DNA from 3 places in the Enterobacter quasiroggenkampii genome. Region 2 is predicted to be linked to each of the others. Evidence: predicted binding sites of a transcription regulator. Region 2 holds the regulator's gene; each other region holds the start of a gene.
What was found. The regulator sigma-54, encoded in region 2, starts transcription at its own class of promoters, with help from an activator protein. The targets are predictions, from matches to a motif close to GTTGGCACANNTTTCGCTNT.
Positions count from the first base shown of each region.

Region 1: the regulator sigma-54 is predicted to act here: its motif matches at 1,041-1,060, upstream of hypA (hydrogenase maturation nickel metallochaperone HypA).
Region 3: the regulator sigma-54 is predicted to act here: its motif matches at 1,400-1,419, upstream of glnK (P-II family nitrogen regulator).

Region 1 covers NZ_CP143745.1:4,290,793-4,293,060, reverse strand. Annotated here, with positions in the region: gene hypB (hydrogenase nickel incorporation protein HypB) at 1-659, opposite strand, end outside; gene hypA (hydrogenase maturation nickel metallochaperone HypA) at 663-1,013, opposite strand; gene hycA (formate hydrogenlyase regulator HycA) at 1,224-1,688, shown strand; gene V1572_RS20440 (4Fe-4S dicluster domain-containing protein) at 1,759-2,268, shown strand, end outside.
Region 2 covers NZ_CP143745.1:47,848-50,115, reverse strand. Annotated here, with positions in the region: gene hpf (ribosome hibernation promoting factor) at 82-369, opposite strand; gene rpoN (RNA polymerase factor sigma-54) at 392-1,825, opposite strand; gene lptB (LPS export ABC transporter ATP-binding protein) at 1,873-2,268, opposite strand, start outside.
Region 3 covers NZ_CP143745.1:1,652,164-1,654,431, reverse strand. Annotated here, with positions in the region: gene amtB (ammonium transporter AmtB) at 1-975, opposite strand, end outside; gene glnK (P-II family nitrogen regulator) at 1,011-1,349, opposite strand; gene V1572_RS07850 (SmdB family multidrug efflux ABC transporter permease/ATP-binding protein) at 1,570-2,268, opposite strand, start outside.

The sequences.
Region 1 (2,268 bases), 480 kb from region 2:
AGCGGCTTGTCTTCGCCTTCGGTCACTGAAAGCACCGCCACCTTGTGTCGTTCGCCGAGGTCGAAGCTCGCCGGGCAGACGAGGTTGCCAACGTTTTCAATAAACAGGATGCCGTTATCTGCCAGCGGCAGGCGCGGGGCGGCGTCGGCAATCATCTGCGCATCCAGGTGGCAGCCTTTGCCGGTGTTGACCTGAATCGCCGGGGTGCCGGTTTCGCGAATGCGCGCCGCGTCGTTAACGGTTTGCTGGTCGCCTTCGATCACCGCACAGGAGACGCGCCCGTTCAGGCGCTTGAGCGTTTCGGTCAGCAGCGTGGTTTTACCGGAACCAGGGCTGGAGACCAGGTTCAGCACCAGCTGTTTGCGGGTGGCAAAGCGGGCGCGGTTGCGGGCGGCGAGCTGGTTATTTTTGTCCAGCACGTTGATTTCCACCTCCAGCATCTGGCGCTGGCTCATGCCCGGCGCGTGGGTGCCCGCTTCGCCGTGGCCGTAATGCAGGTCGCCCGCATCGGAGCGTTGCGGCGCAAAGGTAATGCCGGTCAGGGCTGCCGCAGGGCGTGGGGCGGGTGAAAAGGGCGCGGAGCGAAACGCGGAGTGGGGGCGGTGTTCATCCCCTTCTATATACAGGTTGCCTTCGGCGCAACCGCAGGTACTACACATACTTTACTCCTTCTCGATTTCGAGGCGTTGGATCTGCATGCCGTCATCCGCCACGATGCGCAGACCGCTGCTCTGACACTGCGGGCAGCGCTGTACCTTCGATGACAGCAGGGTGACGTACTGCTGACACTGCTCGCACCAGCACTCCGCCTGCTGTTCTTCAATATGCAGTTCGCAGCCTTCCGCCAGCGTGCCGCGGCAGACCAGCTCAAAACAGAAGGTCAGGGCGCTGGTCTCGACGCAGGAAAACGCTCCGACCTTCAGCCAGACGCCGGTGACGCGCTTCGCGTGGTTTTGCACTGCCTGCTGTTCGATAAGTTCCAGAGCCCGCTGGCAGAGGGTGATTTCGTGCATGACGCCTCCTCAATGAATTGCCCCGGTAATGCAATAACAGTGCCAGCTTGATTTTTGTTAAGGCGTGACGATGTCAACGCTGTCGAAATGACACGTCGACACCGCGGTGTTGACAGCGGTTTTTCAGTTTAATCCCTTTAAAATCAGAAAAATAAAAACTGGCATGGAATCTGCTTAACAGCCGCTATCTCCATTAAACGGATACCTTCTATGACTATTTGGGAAATCAGCGAAAAAGCAGATTACATCGCGCAGCGTCATCAACAGTTACAGGACCAGTGGCACCTTTACTGCAACTCGCTGGTTCAGGGCATTACCTTGTCGAAAGCGCGTCTTCACCACGCGATGAGCTGCGCGGCGCAGGGGGATATGCGCTTTGTCCTCTTCGGCCATTTCACCATCAACGTGACCCTGGCGGATAACTTCAACAGCCACACCATTGAGTACTACCTCGAGACAAAAGACGGTGAAAAACAGTGTATTGCGAAGGCGCAGCTGATGGCCGACGGCATGGTGGACGGCCACGTCAGCAACCGCGATCGCCAGCAGGTGCTGGAGCACTATCTGGAAAAAATCGCGCCGGTTTATAACGGCCTGTACGCCGCCGTTGAGCACGATCTTCCGGTCAACCTGAAGCAGCTGATGGACGGAAATGCCTCAGCGAACGTGGCCTGACCCATGCGTGTCGAGAAGTGTCGACAAGACAGCTTTTCGACAAAAATGACTATCACCAGAGGATAACCCGGTGAACCGTTTTGTAATTGCTGACTCGACGGTCTGCATTGGCTGTCGAACCTGTGAGGCGGCGTGTTCGGAAACGCATCGCCTGCATGGGCTGCAGTCCATGCCGCGCCTGCACGTCATGCGTAATGAAAAAGAGTCTGCCCCGCAGCTCTGCCATCACTGTGAAGATGCCCCGTGCGCGGGTGTCTGTCCTGTAAATGCCATCACCCGCGTGGATGGCGCAGTCCAGTTGAACGAAAGCCTGTGCGTAAGCTGCAAGCTGTGCGGCATTGCCTGCCCGTTCGGCGCGATTGAATTTTCCGGCAGCCGCCCGCTGCATATTCCGGCCAATGCCAACTCGCCTAAAGCCCCGCCCGCGCCGCCGGCGCCTGCACGCGTCAGCACGCTGCTGGACTGGGTGCCCGGCATCCGTGCCGTGGCGGTGAAGTGCGACCTGTGCAGCTTCGATGAACAGGGCCCGGCCTGCGTACGGACCTGTCCGACGAAAGCGCTGATTCTGGTTAACATTCGC
Region 2 (2,268 bases):
ATTTCACCTAAGCGCTAACTGTACAAATGGCCTGTTGTGTTTCACAACAGGCCGTCCTGCACCCGTTAACTGCCCGGACAATTAGTGTTGTTTCAGTTTATCTTTATGTTTATTGAGCTGTCGCGCAAGCTTATCAATCAAGCCGTCGATAGCAGCGTACATGTCTTGCCCTTCCGCACTGGCATGCAGTTCACCCCCGTTAACATGCAGGGTGGCATCCGAGATATGAGTCACTTTCTCCACTTTCAACACAATATAGACCTGATTGATCCTTTCGAAATACTGCTCGAGTTTTGCAAACTTCGTGTTCACAAAGTCGCGTAAAGCCTCAGTAATTTCGACGTTTTGTCCAGTGATGTTGAGCTGCATAGTGTCTTCCTTATCGGTTGTGTCAGACCAGCTGTTTACGCTGGTTGGACGGCGGAATGGATAAAGACTCTCGATACTTCGCAACAGTACGACGTGCCACCATAATACCCTGATCGGACAGCATGGTGGTTAACTTACTGTCGCTTAGCGGCTTCGCGGGGTTCTCCGCGGCGATCAACTTCTTCACCAGGGCGCGAATGGCCGTGGACGACGCTTCGCCGCCGCCCTCGGTATTCACGTGGCTGGAGAAGAAATACTTAAGCTCAAAAATACCGCGTGGACTGTGCAGATACTTCTGCGTGGTGACACGGGAAATGGTTGATTCATGCATCTCGACGGCCTGGGCGATATCCGCCAGCACCATCGGTTTCATATACTCTTCACCCTGCTCAAAGAACGCCTGCTGCTGTTCCACAATGCAGCGGCTGACGCGTAGCAGCGTATCATTTCGGCTCTCCAGACTTTTGATCAGCCATCGCGCTTCCTGCAAATTGCTACGAATATACTGATTGTCGGAGTCGTTACGCACGCTGGTGCACATGGAGGCATACTGCTGGTTGATTTGCAGGCGAGGGATACTGTCAGAGTTCAGTTCAACGACCCAGCGGCCGTTATTTTTTCTGACCAGCACATCCGGGATCACGTACTCGGGTTCGCTGGTCTGGATCGACTGACCGGGGCGCGGATCGAGCGACTGGATCAGATTCACCGCTTCTTTCAGCACCTCTTCTTTCAGGCGCGTGACGCGCATCAGGGTGCGGAAATCGTGGTTCGCCAGCAGATCAAGATGATCGCTGATGATTACGCGCGCCTCGTCGAGCCATGGCGTCTCTTTGCTGAACTGAGAAAGCTGGATCAGCAGGCAGTCGCGCAGATCTTTTGCGGCTACGCCTACCGGATCGAAACGCTGGATGCGCTTCAGAACGGCTTCAACTTCCTCAAGCTCAATCTCGTCGTCGCCCATGCTTTCCAGAATATCGTCCAGCGTGACGGTCAAATAGCCGGTGTCGTCAACGGCATCGACAATTGACGTGGCAATCGCGCGGTCGGTATCGGAGAAGGGGGTGAGTTCCACCTGCCACATCAGGTAATCCTGCAGCGACTGGGTGGTTTCTCCCTGATAGACCGGTAGCTCATCGTCCTGGTAGTCTGCACGCGTACCGGAAGGGGTTCCGGCGGTGTAGATTTCATCCCAGCTGGCATCCAGCGGAAGCTCGTCGGGCATCTCTTTTTGTTCGAGTGCATCCGCGGTATCGAGCGCTTCTGTATCCTGCGATTGCTGGGTATCTACCTCGTCATGAAGATCGGTTTGTTCCAGCAGGGGGTTGCTGTCCAGCGCCTGCTGGAGCTCCTGCTGAAGTTCTAACGTGGACAGTTGCAACAGGCGAATTGCCTGCTGTAGCTGCGGCGTCATCGCCAGTTGTTGGCTGAGCCTTAATTGCAAACCTTGCTTCATGTTCAGAGCATTTTTCTCCGGTTCGGCGTTACGTTACCTCTACCCTATCAGAGTCTGAAGTCTTCCCCAAGATAGACGCGCTTAACATGATCGTCTTCGAGGATCTGCTGCGGCGTACCGTGGGCGATCAGATTGCCCTGGCTCACAATATAGGCGCGTTCACACACGGCCAGCGTTTCACGCACGTTGTGGTCGGTGATCAGTACGCCAAGCCCGCTGTCGCGCAGGTGTTCAATGATACGTTTGATGTCGATAACGGAGATCGGGTCAACGCCCGCAAACGGTTCATCCAGCAGGATAAATTTCGGGTTTGCGGCCAGCGCACGCGCAATCTCAACACGACGGCGTTCGCCCCCGGAGAGTGCCTGACCGAGGCTGTCGCGCAGATGCTCGATGTGGAACTCTTCCATCAGCTCGTTGGCACGATCCTGACGCTGTTCGTT
Region 3 (2,268 bases), 1.6 Mb from region 2:
CAGTGCGGTCACGCCCCACAGACCCGCCAGACCGGACACCAGGCCGACCAGCAGCGCGCCGCCTACGCCGACATAACCACACGCAGGCGTAATACCGACCAGACCCGCAATCGCCCCCGAGCAGGCACCCAGCAGGGAAGGTTTACCGCGCACCGCCCACTCGCCAAATACCCAGGAGAGGATTGCACCCGCCGTGGCCACCACGGTGTTCACGAAGGCCAGTGCGGCAATTTCGTTCGCGGCACTGGCTGAGCCGGCGTTGAAGCCAAACCAGCCAAAGTAGAGGATCGCGGTACCGGTAAAGACCATCGGCAGGTTGTGCGGTTTGAACGCCTCTTTACCGAAGCCCACGCGTTTGCCAATCAGGTATGCGCCCACCAGACCCGCGACCGCGGCGTTAATGTGAACAACGGTACCGCCCGCGAAGTCCAGTGCACCGTGCGTCGCCAGCAGACCGCCACCCCATACCATGTGCGCAATCGGCACATAGGAGAGCGTCAGCCAGACCACCACGAAGATCAGGACCGCAGAGAAACGAATACGCTCGGCGAGCGCGCCCACAATCAGCCCGACGGTAATGCAGGCGAAGGAGCCCTGGAACGCCACGTGAATATACTGATAGAAGCTGCCCATCAGCGCGGTCAGTTCAATGTTTTTCAGCATCACCCAGTCGAAGTTACCAAAGAACGCGTTGCCCGTGCCGAACGCCAGCGAGTAACCGTAAACCACCCACAGCACGCAGACCAGTGCGAACGTCACGGCAACCTGCGTCAGCATGGAGAGAACGTTTTTGCCACGGATCAGGCCGCCGTAGAACAGCGCAATGCCCGGAATGGACATGAACAGCACCAGCGCGGTGCTGATCACCATAAAGGCGTTATCGGCTTTGTCGGCCACCGCTGGGGCAGCAGCCAGCGCCAGGCCCGGCAGCAGCGCCAGCGAACCCAGACCCGTTTTAAGTGTTGCTATCTTCATTTTCTCGATCCCTATCACTGTGTGCCAGGCGTTAATTACAGAGCCGCTTCGTCAGATTCGCCGGTACGGATGCGAATGACGCGCTGCAGTTCGGCAACGAAAATTTTGCCGTCGCCAATTTTGCCGGTGTAGGCCGCTTTGCTAATGACATCAATGACTTCATCAAGCTGATCGTCAGCAATCGCGACATCAATTTTTACTTTTGGCAGAAAGTTAACGCTGTATTCCGCCCCGCGATAAAGCTCGGCATGACCCTTCTGACGACCAAAGCCTTTCACTTCGGTGACAGTCAGTCCCTGAATACCCATTGAAGACAATGCTTCACGCACGTCTTCGAGTTTGAATGGTTTGATTACAACCGTAACCAGCTTCATAGATCCCCTCCAGTCAGAATTCGGTAATGGCCGCAGCTTACGCGGAAGGTATTGCAAGGGATGTGCCAGAAATGAAAACGGGAGGGAATCGCGGTGCGATGTGCGTTACACGGTCCTGATAAATGAACCGGTGAAAAAAAACGCACCATGCCGGTGCAGGGTGCGTTTCAGTTTTGCACCAACAGGAATGACTGTTAGCGCGGCGCCTCATTTTAGTGCATCAGGCGCTAAGCGACTCTTCATCACGCGCGCTGGCGGCCAGCTCTTCGCCCGCCAGCTGTAGCTGGTACATCTGCCAGTAGCGCCCTTTTGCTTCCAGCAGCTCGCGGTGCGTACCGCGCTCCACGGCCTGTCCGCGATGCAGCACCAGAATAGTGTCCGCGTCGACGATGGTGGAAAGACGGTGGGCAATCACCACCAGCGTCGTATGGTCGTGTACGGCGGCCAGCGCCTGCTGAATCGCCTGCTCGGTACCGGAATCTATGCTGGCCGTAGCTTCGTCAAGAATCAGCACCTGCGGCGTTTCAATCAGGACGCGCGCCAGCGCCAGGAGCTGTTTTTGCCCCACGGAAAGATTGTTGCCCTGCTCGCCCAGCTTCGTGTTGATCCCGTCGCTGAACCCGCGCGCCAGCTCTGCCAGCTGCACCGTTTCCAGTACTGCCCAAACCTGCTCCTCCGAATAGTCCCGTCCCAGGGTTACGTTGGCAAAGAAGGTATCGGCCAGTACGACCGGATCCTGCTGCACCATCGCAACGCCTTTGCGTAACACCGTGTGGCTAAGAGACGCGAGCGGGCGCCCGTCGAGGCGGATTTCGCCTTGCGTGACCGGGTAGTAGCCCATCAACAGGCTGGCGAGCGTGCTTTTACCGCTGCCGGTATGACCCACCAGCGCGACGAAACCGCGCGACGGAACGTCAAG